One region of the Paenibacillus sp. JGP012 genome, then DNA from elsewhere that is predicted to be linked to it. Evidence: riboswitches for the same ligand, from Rfam matches in the RefSeq annotation. Region 1 holds a riboswitch; each other region holds the start of a gene.

Region 1 (4,918 bases):
ATACACCCGATCCGCCAGCAGCAGCGCCTCCTCGATATTATGCGTGATGAACAGCACCGAGCGGCGGTTCTGTTCCCAGATATCCAGCAGCCAGCGCTGCATGTCGCTTCGGGTCAGGGCATCGAGCGCACTGAATGGTTCATCCAGCAGCATCAGCTCCTGCGGGCTGAGCAATGCACGCAGGAAAGCCACACGCTGCTGCATTCCGCCTGACAGCTGATGAGGATATGCCCGCTCGAATCCGGCAAGGCCGACACTGCCCAGCCAATGCCTGGCCTCCGCAAGTGCCTCGGGGCGCGGAGCCGGTAGAGCATTGGAGGCAGTAAAAGCTGCGGCAGAGGCCACCTCGCCCGCGAGCAGCACATTGTCCTCAATCGTCCGCCAAGGGAAGAGGGCGGGCTGCTGCGGCATATAACTGATATGCCCGCGCTGCCCCGTAACCGGCTTGCCGTTCATCCGCACCTCGCCCGCCTGCGGATTCAACAAACCGCCAATGATGTGGAACAAGGTGCTTTTACCGCAGCCGGACGGGCCAACGATGGCGACAAATTCCCCCGTTTCCACCGTGAGGGACAGCCCGTTTAGCACGGGCAGCTTACGCCGCCGTTCCTTGAAGGCTACATGCACATCCACAATATCCAGCGCAGATGGAACAGGTGCAGCTGCTGAATTAGACGCGGGTGCAGCATCGGTTGGACCAGCAACCTGAGTGGCGACAGAAGCAAGGCGAGCATCATGAGCATTGGATATGCCTGCTCCAGTCAATGCTGTGTGACCGTGCTTGGTCTCTTCTCCGCCTGTATCTGGTTTGTCCTGTAGCTGTTTCATACGGTGATCACCTCCTAAGTACAGACTCGTGGTACAGGTTTAACGTTTTTGCGGGCGCCAGCGCACAAGCAGCTTTTCCAGCAATGCAATGAGCAGGAACAGCAGCAGGCTGAGCGCCACAATAATCATGATCGCGACAAAGAGACGATCTGTGCGGTATGCTGACTTCTGCAGCATCATATAATAGCCGATGCCTTTGTCTGCACCGATCCATTCGGCAATGATTGCACCCATCACGCTGTAGGTGGCGGCGATTTTGATGCCCGAAAATACCGATGGCAGGGCATGAGGAAGCTCCAGCTTCCAGAAGATATGATGGCGCTTCGCACCCGCCATACGCATGTAGTTCATCATCGCAGCATCGGTGCGTGTGAGTCCGTCCATAGCGGCGACCGCTACCGGGAAAAAGCAGACCAGAATAATCGTAATCAGCTTGGGCAGCAGGCCAAAGCCAAACCAGATCAGCAGGAGCGGTGCCAGCGCGATGGTCGGAATATTTTGACTAAGAATAAGTAAAGGATACAAGGCTGATTTGAGAAAAGGAATGAGATGCAGCACCATCGCAATGACCAGGCCAACGGCTGTTCCGGCCGCGAAGCCGATCAGGGTTAACTGGATCGTTGCATAGGCGTGCATGCCGAGACGATCTGCCTGTGAAGCTGCTTCACGGGCGATGTCGGACGGCGCAGGCAGCATCCATTTCTCAATATGGAACAGGGAAACCGCCCCTTGCCATATCGCAATAAAGAGAATAACCGCCACAAGGGGCGGCCATACATTTTTGAAATAGGCAGACATTAGCGGTATTTCTCCGTCAGTGTATCCATGCTGAACCCGTCTGGACTGTGTGCGATTTTGATCTGGGAGATGATGCTTGGACTGCCGGCTTCCACAAGCACCTCGTGCATTTTGCGGACCACTTCCAGCAGTTCCTCCAGTTCGCCCTCCATTGCGGTGTCTAGTGCATTGACCTGATATTTCAAGCCAGACTGCTGAATCACTTCAATCGCACGGTCTACATAAGGGTATGAATTCTCGCCGTTTGGCGTTTTCGGTATCACTTGAATGCTGAGTAACGTGCTTGCCATGAGAGATCAAGACTCCTTTCGTGTGTGGGGGATAAGTTGTTGCGATTGTACACGTTGCCACTCCGATTGCAGTCCCCTCTTACGATCGCTGTTATCTCCCGAAATTCCTTGAATCCATTCTATAAAAGTTTGACTGAAGATAATTTACACAGTCACTTCGATGCCAGAATAACCTTCCAATCGCTGTTATCCCCAGATTTTTTTTGAACCCTTTTCCAAAGGGGAAAATCTGGGGATAAAGGCGACCGCTGCGCTTTTTCAGGTTTTTTCTGTCCTCTCCGTTTTTGTATAATCTAATAGTTAAACTTATATAGAAAGGGGGATTTTGGGATGAGTGTAAGCTTCCAATGTAGCTTTCTTGCTTAGAGTTTTCAGGCGACCGCTGCGCTCTCCAAATAGGTTCTACATTCTTCGTTTAGGTGTACAAAAATGTCAACTTATCAAGTTGTGTTAGTGTATTTCTACACTTTACGTTTCTGTGTAAATATCAAATTACGTTTTACATGAAGCGATAATATTACATAAGGTATTAATGGTAGTGAAAATTTTTACTGCGGTAAAAATTCGTTTGTATACGCCTTGGATACGTCAATCTCTTTATCTAATAGCTTCTTGTTAAACATCCAGTCGGTGTAGTTTTTCCACACTTCTTCCTTCTGCTCGCCCCAGCGCGGTGCGTCGTCCTTGTATTTCGGGCTGAGCCATTTCTGGCTTGCCAGCACCAATTCCTTATCCAGATCAGGTACAGCCTTGATCAGAATGTTCGCGGCCTCTTCAGGATGGTCAATCGCATATTGATACCCTTCGGAAGTAGCCTTCAGGAAAGCTTTCACCAATTCAGGGTCCTTCTGAATCGTCTGCTCATTAGTCACAAGCACAGGTGTGTAATAGTCCAGCGCTTTGGAGTAATCTTTTACATATAACATGTCGATGGGTTCACCGCGGAGCTCTGCTTCGATCCCGGTCCAGGCATAGAAAATCCAGGCAAAATCAATATCCCGTTTGACCGCTGTGAAAAAGTCCGCGTCGCCCATGTTAATATTTTTGACTTTGGATACGTCAGCACCTTCGCCCTCCATAATGGATTGCATCACGGCTTCCTCAACCGGTGAGCCCCAACCGCCATACGTTTTGCCTTCAAAATCCTTCGGCGATTTAATCTTGCGGTCTACAGGAGCGGCAAACCCGGATGTATTATGCTGAATCACGGCCGCAATGGATACGAGAGGTACGTCCTGTGTGCGCGCCTGAGTGACACTCTCCTGGTAACTGACACCAAACGGTACTTCGTTAGAAGCAACCATTGTATCTGCACCGCCAGCTCCTGGCTGCACAATCTCGACATTCAGACCTGCTGCTTTATAGAATCCCTGATCTACGGCTGCATACAGACCTGTATGATTGGTATTTGGAGTCCAGTCGAGCACAACCTTGACATCCTTCAGTGCCGCGCTGCTGTCTTCACTTTTGTTGTCTGTGCTAGTGCTTCCGTTCTGATCAGCCTGCTCGGCCCCTTTACCGCCACATGCTGCAACGGTCACCAATAGTACACACATGAATAACATTCCCAACATTTTACGCCAGTTCATTCGATTCTCTCTCCTTCGTTCTGTCCGGCCGGGTGGCACGGGGTACTCCTTGGCTTCATATCCAATCCCTTTGCATAAATCGGCTGATTTATACCTCGCGGGTTATCCAGATGACGACATTTTTCTGTTTCTGCTTGTCAAAAGAAAACAAAAAAAGCGTCCCGTAATCCGGGACGCGTGCAGGTGTGAGAGAAGGGCGTTCAGCTTATAGCTGTGCCTCTTGCAATATACTCCGATTCCTACGCTGGCATGATCCAGATCAGGTCTAAGGGTTAGTATCTTGATGGGATACACTCTCAGCCGGCCAATTCCGACTCCCCTGGGAAACTATGAAGTTACGGGCATTACTAGGTGTAATTATAGGCCAGTGACGAGTATGTGTCTAGTCGCCAAATCGTTCACATAATGTTCACTTATGAGAGGGGAGTGCAATTGTCTATAATGATCCAAGTTATAGAAAGGATGAGTGTAATGCCAGTAAGCAAGAAAGAACAAGTTATTTTTGGAATTATGATGTGTACAGGAATGGTCCTGGTGATGATGACCTTTAATCTGTGGCACACGGGAATGTTAGACCAGATGTCTTTGATGCAGATCCTGCTTCAATTCGTGATCTGTTTTATTATCGCATTTCTGGTGGAATCCTTCATTGTTGGTCCTGCTGCGAAAAAAATTGCCTTTTCCCTTCCATTTGCCAAGTCCGGTAAAGTAAAAGGCATCATCACCATGTCATTGCTTATGGTCATCGGCATGGTTCTGATCATGTCTCTGTATGGAATTGTGACTGCCTCTATTGCCGATCAATTAAATGGTGTATCTGTATTCGGGGCGTATTTTCATACCGTTGCACGTAACTTTAGTCTGGCTCTGCCATTGCAGCTGCTTGTTTTAGGACCGCTTGTGCGATATTTGTTCAGCAGATTGTTCAAGAGCAGGAAAACAGCTGTATCTGCTTGAATCCATCGTTGAATAGAGCGGTTATCTCTCAGGAAAAGAGTGGATTATCAGTATTTCCTGGGCAATTTATATTGACCGATTTCGTTTGAAAATCAGATTAATTTTGTTTAGGCGGGTGACTCAGGAAGTTCTGATATAAGCAATCCAATAAAATAGGCCAATCAAAATTACAGCAATAACGATTGTGGTCAGGATGCCACTTGTCCATGTACTGCGTTTAGCTTGTTGGGCGAGTTCATCTGCTCTTTGTTTGGCAGCCTCGGCCTCTGAGGGATTCAGGTTGTTTGGATTCATGTTCATCGAGAAACAGTTCCATTCTATAATATATACTCTATTGTATAGAGGAATATTTTGAGTTCAGACCTTTTACCGTAGGACAGAAAAAACCTGAAAAAGCGGAGTGGTCGCCTAAAAGCTTTCTGAAAGAAAGCTGCTTCGAAGGCATACGCTTATCAC
Region 2 (4,918 bases), on a different contig from region 1:
CTTTTACATGCTCACACTTCATACGAATGATGCACAAAAGGCGAGTCTGCTTGCAACCCGTTACCAAAAAGCACTTCAAACCGCAGTGATGGATGCAGGTGCAGTTATGCATCAGAACGAGAAACCGCATGCGGAGGCAGCTTATGATTCTGCCAAGTTTGTCAGAGCGGATAAGGAGCTGGCATTGTCCACCTTTACACAAACGATGGCTTTAAATATGGGAATTCAGGATGATCTGCCGGCTATTCAGCATATGTTTGATTACATTCCAGCCATCGTTGTACTGGATTATGACGGTTATTATATTTTAGCCAAAGAAAACGAGATGACCGGGGATATGCAGCAGTCCTTCAGACAGGTGTGGAGCCCCAAAAGGCCTTATACATATACAGATTCGGATGGGAACAGCATTAATTTTACACTTGATCGTTATGTGTATGCATATGATGCTGGCACAGGTAAATGGATCGAGGGCTTCCAGCAAGAACTGGCTGGCAACAGCACGATCAGACTGCTTCAGGATTCAACTGTATTTGAACAGGTACGGCGTAGTCGAATCGTGACTCGTGTTCAGGACGAGCTTGCAGAGGTCATTAATCGGCATAATGAGTTTGCAAGAAAAAATGGTGTGTCCTATGTATTCACAATGCCCCTGATTTCGCAGGAAGAGTGGTACAACTCGATCAATGACATCGGTTTTATCGCTTTTATGCAGGGAATTGCAGTTGGGGATCAGAGAATGAACAATTTTGCGATTGGCGGGGGCAGACTGGTCAAAAAAACAGCAGTTGTTGGTGGGCTTGATCCCGCAACAGGCATTAAATATCATTATCCTGCCACTTGCAATCCTGGCTTTCTTGCTCAAGAGGTGTTTACAACTGCGAGGCAGGCAGCGGCTCAAGGTTATTTTGAATATAATTGCACTGCACAATTTTCATTACTTTCAGAAAAGACAGAACCTGTGCTAAAATAAAGGTTCAAAAAAAGTTAACTAGGGCGTGTCTGAAAACTCTGAAGGAAGCAGATTTTGCTGAATTTTCATTCCAAGAAAGGAAGTTTTCCGCAGGCGTGCCGGGGCACGTCAAGGGAAAGTGACGCAGCAGGGGGCGAAAAGGCGGTAAAAGATGCACTTCAGTAGGTTTCAAGACACGCCCTAAAGTAATGTAAATAGATAGGAGCAGCCTCATCTTATGAGTTTATTGTCTGTAGAGAATGTCAGTCACAATTTTGGAGACCGTACATTATTTAAAAATGTTTCTTTTCGTCTGCTTGCAGGAGAGCGCGTCGGCCTGGTCGGAGCCAATGGTGCAGGCAAATCAACGCTTATGAATATCCTTACGGGTAAATTGCTGAAAGACAGTGGTAAAGTAGAATGGACGCCTAAAGTCCGTTATGGATATCTGGATCAGCATACAAAGCTGACCCCTGGCAGAACGATTCGTGATGTATTGAAGGATGCTTTTCTGCCACTGCTTGAGCTGGAAAAGGAGCTGATGCAGATCACCGATCAGATGGCCGATGCAGATCCGGACAGACTTGCGCAGCTGCTGGAGGAAATGGGTGAAATTCAGGAGCAGCTGGAGCAGGGCGATTTTTATCTGATTGATGTCAAAGTGGAAGAGATGGCAAACGGTTTGGGGTTAAATGCGATTGGTCTTGATCGGGACGTTGCTGCCCTGAGCGGTGGACAGCGCACTAAGGTGTTGCTTGCAAAACTGCTGCTGGAGAAGCCAACTGCCTTATTGCTGGATGAGCCGACAAACTATCTTGATGTAGAGCACATTGAATGGCTGACGCGTTATTTGAAAGACTATCCGCACGCCTTTCTGTTGATCTCACATGATACAGAATTTATGAATGAAGTTGTGAATGTGATTTACCATCTGGAATTTGCCAAACTCACACGCTATGCTGCCAATTATGAGAAGTTTCTGGAGATGGCGGATATGCAGAAGGCGCAGCATATTGACGCCTATGAAAAGCAGCAGGAATATATTAAAAAGCAGGAGGACTTTATTCAGCGGAATAAAGCTCGTGCATCCACCTCGGGACGCGCAAAAAGCCGGGAAAAGCAGCTTGGCAAAATTGAGCGGATTGATCGTCCGGACGAAGCGGCAAAACCAACTTTTAAATTCAAGGATGCCCGTGCAAGCAGCAAAACCGTGTTTGAAGGTGTTGATTTTGAAATTGGTTATACGTATCCGCTCCTGCCAAAGATGACGATGACCATCGAACGCGGAGAGAAGATTGCTATTGTGGGCTGTAACGGTGTGGGTAAATCAACACTGCTCAAGACAATTCTGGGTAAAATCCCGCCCATTAGCGGTAAAACCTTTCTCGGCGATTACCTGGAGACGGCATACTTCGAGCAGGAAGTACGTGCTGCAAATATCACGCCGATTGACGATGTATGGAATGAGTTTTCTCATCTGACTCAAAATGAAGTACGGGGACATCTGGCCCGGTGCGGTCTCAAAAATGAACATATTACACGTCCTTTGAACATGCTGAGCGGTGGGGAGCAGGCTAAAGTCCGTTTATGCAAGCTGCTGATGCGTGAAAGCAACTGGGTGCTGTTTGATGAGCCGACGAACCATCTGGATGTTACTGCGAAGGCCGAGCTTCAGCGTGCATTGAAGGAATACAAAGGAACCGTTTTGCTTGTATCCCACGAACCAGATTTTTACGAAGGCTGGGTCACCAAAACGTGGAATGTGGAAGAATGGTCTGAAAAAGCACGATGACAAAAAAATCCGACTGTGGTAATATAGGCTACAACTTCAACTTCATATGAACACTAGGGGGGCCGCACGATGCGGCTGAGATGGAAGAATGCGATTCCGGACCCTTTGCACCTGATCTGGATCATACCAGCGTAGGGAAGTGGCGCGTTTCAGCATAATGACAGTAAGTGATCCTTTTATGAACGAACAGGAACCTTACTATACAGTGATGCAGGCATGAGTTACCGCCGAACGGTTATGGACTTAACTGTTTAACAGGTATTAGCTGCACGCTCGTTATTTAACCTGAACCTTTGTTTATACGCAGCCACTCCTACGGGAGTGGCTTTTTTGTGTTATGTCATTTCCGTACTTAATGCTGAACGGATGAGAGGGAGGACAACGTGAACACAACAGGGCTTGCGGCAGAAAGAAATGAAAAGAATAAACGGCTGATCGATCGCTCTCCAAAACAAATAGACACATGCAGCCCGACATGTTGCCAAGATGACTCTTCCTTTGAAATGCATATTGTGTCTACCAATAAAGGTGAGCGAACCACTGTACTGAATGTTGTCAAGCAGATATGGCCTTGGGTGGATTACATTCATATCCGGGAAAAACAGCTCTCGCTGCAGCAGCATTTCATCTGGGCCAGGCACATGACAGAGTCAGGAGTTCCATCCTCACGTATTGTCATCAACGGGGCCAATCCGTTTGTGCCCAGCGAATTTTGCCGAGGGGCGCACTGGAGCCAGAAGATGCTGACGAAGGCGGAAGAGAGCATGAATGCTGTGAATAAGGGGGAACGGATGCGCTTGGGAGTATCGGTGCACTCCATACATGAGGCACGTGTGGCAGCGGATTACGGTGCAGATTACCTGTTCTTCGGGCATGTGTATACAAGCCGCAGCAAGCCTGATCTAACGCCCAGGGGGTTGGAGGCGCTGGCTGAAGTATGCTCAGGCGTTGACATTCCTGTCATTGCAATTGGTGGTATCCAGGCATCCAACATTCAGGCGGTGCGGTTAGCGGGAGCCCGTGGCGCTGCTGTGATCTCGAGTGTATTTCAGCATGAGGACCCGGCTCATGCGATCCGTCTTATAAAACAGGCTGCAGAAAGAGTAATATGAATGTTTCGAAATCAAGGAGATGAACACATGCAAAAGCGAGGAACCGTCTCACCGGATCAAGGTTCTGATGATCAATCCAGATGGAATGCATGCTATGGATCGGATGAAACTTCTGAATCCGATACTTCATATGAAACTGCCAGTATCCCGCAATATGTATCATCAGGCAAGCTTCATGCAGAAACCATTATTGTTGGCGGAGGCGTTATAGGTTGCGCTGTTGCCTTTGAATTGACACGAAGAGGACACGATGTGCTTCTGATCGAGCAAAACGAGATTGCCAGCGGAAGCTCCTGTGCAGCAGCGGGAATGCTTGCTGCGGATAGTGAGGAATTTACTCATCCTGTTATTGCTCAGGCTGCTCTTGAAAGCAGAGCATTGCTGCACAGTCAAAAGGATCAATTATCTACTCTATCGGGCATGGAACTTGGGTTGAGGCAGAGCGGATTCATCACACCGTTCAGATCATACAGTGAACTAAGTCGTTATAAGGAAAATCGAAGGGCTTTTCCACTGACGGAACAGCTTTGGTGGGATAGAAATACGGTGCAGCGAGAAGCTGGCTGGCTTAATCGGGATACGTATGGTGCTTATTACCGATCATTGGAGAGTGAAATTCTGCCCGTGTCGTTGACCAGAGCTTATGTGAGGTCAGCACACAGGATGGGCGCCCGGATATGGGAAGGCGTCAAGGATATTCAATTAATAGTGAATCAACTTGGTGTACAAGGAATTGCTACCCCGAAGGGAAATGTCACTTGTAAACACGTAATTATAGCTGCTGGCTTGGATGGTGAAACGCTGCTGCAGCAGGCTGGTATCAACTTGCCTTCAACTCCGGTCAAAGGAGAGGTAGTTGCGATTCAATTTCCGGCGGACCAAACAGCTTACAAACCGGATCGCACGCTCTATGCGGAGGATGTCTACATCGTTCCAAAAGCGAATGGAGAGGTGTGGATCGGGGCTACGAGTTGGCCCGGGAAAAAAGATCACAGCGTATCAGCCTATAGTGTGCAACGATTGCTTGGTACGGCAAGCAGCTGGGTACCGGGAATCAAAGAA
Region 3 (4,918 bases), on a different contig from region 1:
GTTGATTTGAGAGGCAAAGCCGTAATCAAACATCACAACATTGAACCCGAGCTGGTGTGCGTAGTGGGCCAGATCATACATCGGCACCCAGGTTTCCTCGCGGTTGGCGCCATAGCCATGACTGAAAATAATCGTTTTACCCGAGTCATTACTAGCGGGAATATACCAGCCCTGCATCGTGCGGCTGCCGTCTGCTGCCGGGAAGGTGATATCCTCGTATTTCATGTTTTTGGCCTGCATGGGATTCGAGAAAACCGGTGCGACTGTAGGGTTCGAAAGCACCCATGCAATATAACCGTGTAAGGCAATAAAACAAAACAACAGGAAAAATACAACGGAGAGCAGCAACGCTACGACAATATGTTTAAACCGAATCAGCCTTGGTGACAACGAAGAGGGCAGATCGGACACTTTGGTATGCAGCGGGGCTTCGCTCTGGGATGTCGAATACATGCACGCCCCTCCTTTACAATTCAGTTAAGCGAAATTCAGTATACGATTACAACGGGCAAACAACAGCTATTTATTTTACTTAAAATCAAGCATACATCCTGATGCTAAAGTCATGCTTTAGCATGAATTAATTAAATGTGTTCCTATCTTTATCGTATGTTCCGATATAGTTAAAGTCAATTGATTAGCGCCATTTGTTACGCAATTGTTATATAGTTCTTTAGTTGTATAGATAACATTTCCATAGTGTGAAATTTACAGGAGATTAAGTTGCATGAGAGATGCGTAAAATGGCATGTTATTTTCAAGTTTTCGCCAGCTTTATCACTCTTTCCGGTTTACAGATGAGACCGTTTCTCATATAATTTATGTAACCAAGTTTCATGTGATGAAACATGAGGGGGGCATCATGCCATGGAAGACCGCAAGTTAACCGTCCGGGCTGTAGAACGGGCGCTGGATATATTACTATGTTTTACCACGCGCAGTGATCTTGGACTCACCGAAATTGCCAGCCAGATCGGTTTGCACAAAAGCACAGTGCATCGCTTGATGGCTACGCTGGAGGATAAGGGCTTTGTCATTCGTGATACGGCCACGGAGAAATATCGACTGGGCATTCGCATCTGGGAGCTGTCTGCCCATATGTCACGCAGTGATGATCCTGCGATTCTGCTGCTGCCTGCGATGGAGAGGCTTCGGGATCGTTTGGGTGAAACGGTGAGTCTCTACCTTCGAGACGGCAGCGAGCGGATTCGGATTCAGGCGGTACAGAGTGATCAGGCCATTCGCCGGGTTGCGCCTGTAGGGGCCAGATTGCCGCTTTCCGTAGGAGCTTCCAGTAAAGTGCTGATGGCATTTGCCACGGAAGAGGACCGCGAAGAGCTGATGAACGGCCCGGAATGGCCCGTATTTATCGACCCGGCCGTGTATCTTTCGCAGATGGAAGACATCCGGGAGAGCGGGTATGCTACGAGCTACGAAGAGCGTGAGCCTGGAGCGGCTGCGGTGTCCGTACCGATTATGGATCGCAGGGGCAGCATTGCGGCAGCGCTTTCTGTGTCTGGCCCGGTCAGCCGGCTCTCACAGGAGACACTGCATGAGTATGCACCCGTGCTGAAGGAAGCGGCAGCGCAGATGGGACTTATGCTGTCGTAAATTCGTTGGCGTACTTTTGTTGGAGTGAAATTGGCTCCAATATTTTGTTCCAATAGAGTTTGTGCTAACGGGCTTTTGCTCCTGTTCCATCGGAACAAACAAATTCTCTGGAATATAAAGGTTGTATTTCTAACCAGATTAAGCTACTCTGTAATGGACGGCCCAGCGGGGCTAGCTTGAGCATCATCGTTTAAGTTGAACAGCGGCGTGTATGCCGCAATATGTTTACGTTACTGGGGGAGTCCGAATTGTCCGGACTGAGACGGGATCGCACGAGATTCCGGACCCTTTGCACCTGATCTGGATCATACCAGCGTAGGGAAGTAATCGGCCTTTTGACCACAAACACTATAGACGTTAACCTGGCGCAGATGCTGTTTTTGCAGCGAGATGCCTATGTTTACGTGTATGGTGATGGACATGAGTCGGTTCCCTCGGAACCGGCTTTTTTATATACAGCAGCAAGTGGAGCTTCGTAAGTTGAGCGTTTGCCTTCGTTGATAACCCTGATCTGATCGCAGATTGTGCAGGTCAGGGGTTAGACGATACGGCAAGCAACGAACAACAAAAGCGGTGAAATCACCTGAATTCATCGTGAAGCCAAACCCGAATTCGACGCTGCCTGTACATAATAAGGTGTCTCCTGGATCAATGCGGCTGTGTGCGCAGGGTCATTCCTGCTGTGCTTCTGTGCTCTGGATGTTCTGGACAGGTGGGTGAGCCATGCAAAGCTGACACATTCGTGTGCAAACGACACGGAGCAAAAATCACAGAGGAGGAGACAGGGGACATGAATACAGGTAATGAGACGAGGGAGCAGATCGGAACAGAGGAATTGGGGCGCGATGGTCATCCCGTGGAAAAGAAAACCACAGCGGTGGAAGGGGTTCAGCCCTTCCCTGGCAGCCGCAAAGTATACATTCAGGGCTCACGGCCGGACATTGCTGTACCGGAGCGTGAAATTGCCCTTCATGACACGAATACTCCCCAAGGGGTGGAGCATAATGAGCCGCTGCGTGTCTACGATACGAGCGGCCCGATGACCGATCCCGAATTCCAGATGGATATTCGGAAGGGGCTGCCAGCGCTCCGGAATCACTGGATTATGGAGCGCGGTGATGTAGAAGCATATGAAGGCCGGGCGGTGAAACCCGAGGATAACGGCTTGAAGCCTGGCGGACGAAGAGCCGGGGCGGAGGAGTACCCCGGATACCGGGGGCAGCCGCTGCGCGCTCAGGCTGGCCGCTGCGTTACACAGATGCATTATGCGCGGCAGGGCATCATTACGCCAGAGATGGAATATGCCGCGATTCGTGAAGGCGTAGAGCCTGAATTTGTGCGGCAGGAGCTGGCAAGCGGGCGAGCAATTCTGCCCTCCAACATCAATCACCCGGAGAGTGAGCCGATGCTGATTGGTCGTCATTTTCACGTTAAAATCAATGCCAATATCGGCAACTCGGCTGTATCTTCCTCCATCGAGGAGGAGGTAGAGAAGATGACCTGGGCAGTACGCTGGGGCTCGGATACGGTGATGGACCTCTCCACAGGCAAAGACATTCATACAACCCGGGAATGGATTATCCGCAATTCTCCCGTGCCGATTGGTACGGTGCCGCTCTATCAGGCGCTGGAGAAGGTGAACGGAGAGGCTGAGGCTCTAACATGGGAGCTGTACCGGGATACACTGATCGAGCAGGCGGAGCAGGGCGTGGATTATTTTACGATTCATGCTGGCGTGCTACTGCGTTATATTCCGATGACTGCGAAGCGGATGACAGGCATCGTGTCACGGGGCGGGTCGATTATGGCGGCGTGGTGTCTGGCACATCATCAGGAGAACTTTTTGTACACCCATTTTGAGGAAATCTGCGAGATTATGAAAAGGTATGACGTGGCCTTCTCTCTGGGGGATGGATTGCGTCCAGGCAGCATCTACGATGCCAATGACGAGGCACAGATGGCGGAGCTGGCGACACTCGGTGAATTAACGCAGATTGCATGGAAGCATGATGTGCAGGTGATGATTGAAGGGCCGGGGCATGTGCCGATGCACAAGATCAAGGAAAACGTCGATTTGCAGATGGAAATCTGTCAGGAAGCACCGTTCTATACCCTCGGCCCGCTGACCACCGACATTGCGCCCGGCTACGATCACATTACATCTGCCATCGGAGCGGCAATGATTGGCTGGTTCGGTACATCCATGCTCTGCTACGTTACACCTAAGGAGCACCTCGGGCTTCCCAACAAGGACGATGTGCGTGAAGGGGTTATCGCTTATAAAATAGCCGCACATGCTGCTGACTTGGCCAAAGGCCACCCGCGTGCCCAGCGCCGGGATGATGCGCTGTCGAAGGCACGATTCGAGTTCCGCTGGCGGGATCAGTTTAACCTGTCACTCGACCCGGAACGGGCACTGTCCTATCACGACGAGACGCTGCCCGCAGAAGGGGCGAAGGAGGCACATTTCTGCTCCATGTGCGGGCCGAAGTTCTGCAGCATGCGCATCACGCAGGACATCCGTGCCTTTGCCGCAGACCGTGGCTTGAGCGAAGAGCAGGCTGTAGCCGCTGGTATGCAGGCGAAAGCCGAGGAGTACCGGACGCGTTCGTAGGTGAGAAGGTAGCGTGGTATCGCAGTATCACAGTATAGTGGTATCGTAGAAGTAGAAGTAGAAGTAGAAGTAGAAGTGGAAGTAGAAGTGGATGAAAGGCAGTTCCAGTAAATAAAAAATGACCCGGACTCAGGCCTGTAGGCTTGAGTCTCCGGGTCACTTTTTATATCCGATGTAAGGTTCCAAATCTCGTCTCCCAATTCTAACGATTCCCACAAACCTTATTTGGCCGTTTTTGCCACTGTGAAATTTCTAACGAATCACAGCGACGTTATTTCACCCAAAATCGCCGCAAAACGAGAAATATACACCTGAAAACCTGAAATAGCGTTTCTAGGAATCGTTACATTTCCAACGGGGCTAAAAAGCACCAAATAGCGTCATCTGGAATCGTTAGCGGTACCTTTACTGACCTACTCCGTCCTCACCGATCAAGCACCCACCAATTACTTCAGCTACTAACCTACCATGTCCACCGATCAACGGCCCACCAACTACTTCAGCTACTAACCTACCATGTCCACCGATCAACAGCCCACCAATTACTTCGGCTACTGGCTTACTACGTTCCTACCTATCAACTACCAACCACTTACTCCTGTGTCAACTACCTGTCAAACACTTATCCAACCTACCTGCTGCTCTATCTGCTCGTCCATCAACTCTATTCAACAGCAGTTCATCCTGCCGAAA

What was found. A riboswitch is a leader RNA that binds a small molecule or an ion and turns the genes downstream of it on or off. The one in region 1 is predicted to bind thiamine pyrophosphate.
Region 2: linked by a shared signal. The riboswitch ahead of HNR77_RS12715 (thiamine phosphate synthase) and the one ahead of HNR77_RS21675 (ABC transporter substrate-binding protein) in region 1 are both predicted to bind thiamine pyrophosphate.
Region 3: linked by a shared signal. The riboswitch ahead of thiC (phosphomethylpyrimidine synthase ThiC) and the one ahead of HNR77_RS21675 (ABC transporter substrate-binding protein) in region 1 are both predicted to bind thiamine pyrophosphate.

What each region holds. Positions count from the first base shown of each region.
Region 1 is NZ_JACHKG010000021.1:51,543-56,460, forward strand. It holds gene HNR77_RS21660 (ABC transporter ATP-binding protein) at 1-828, opposite strand, end outside; gene HNR77_RS21665 (ABC transporter permease) at 868-1,626, opposite strand; gene HNR77_RS21670 (thiamine-binding protein) at 1,626-1,916, opposite strand; gene HNR77_RS21675 (ABC transporter substrate-binding protein) at 2,465-3,505, opposite strand; TPP riboswitch at 3,724-3,836, opposite strand; gene HNR77_RS21680 (DUF2798 domain-containing protein) at 3,977-4,462, shown strand; gene HNR77_RS21685 (hypothetical protein) at 4,583-4,756, opposite strand.
Region 2 is NZ_JACHKG010000008.1:132,083-137,000, forward strand. It holds gene HNR77_RS12705 (hypothetical protein) at 1-973, shown strand, start outside; gene HNR77_RS12710 (ABC-F family ATP-binding cassette domain-containing protein) at 1,191-2,744, shown strand; TPP riboswitch at 2,790-2,899, shown strand; gene HNR77_RS12715 (thiamine phosphate synthase) at 3,128-3,856, shown strand; gene thiO (glycine oxidase ThiO) at 3,884-4,918, shown strand, end outside.
Region 3 is NZ_JACHKG010000026.1:19,839-24,756, reverse strand. It holds gene HNR77_RS23335 (alpha/beta hydrolase) at 1-453, opposite strand, end outside; gene HNR77_RS23330 (IclR family transcriptional regulator) at 868-1,611, shown strand; TPP riboswitch at 1,837-1,950, shown strand; gene thiC (phosphomethylpyrimidine synthase ThiC) at 2,402-4,225, shown strand.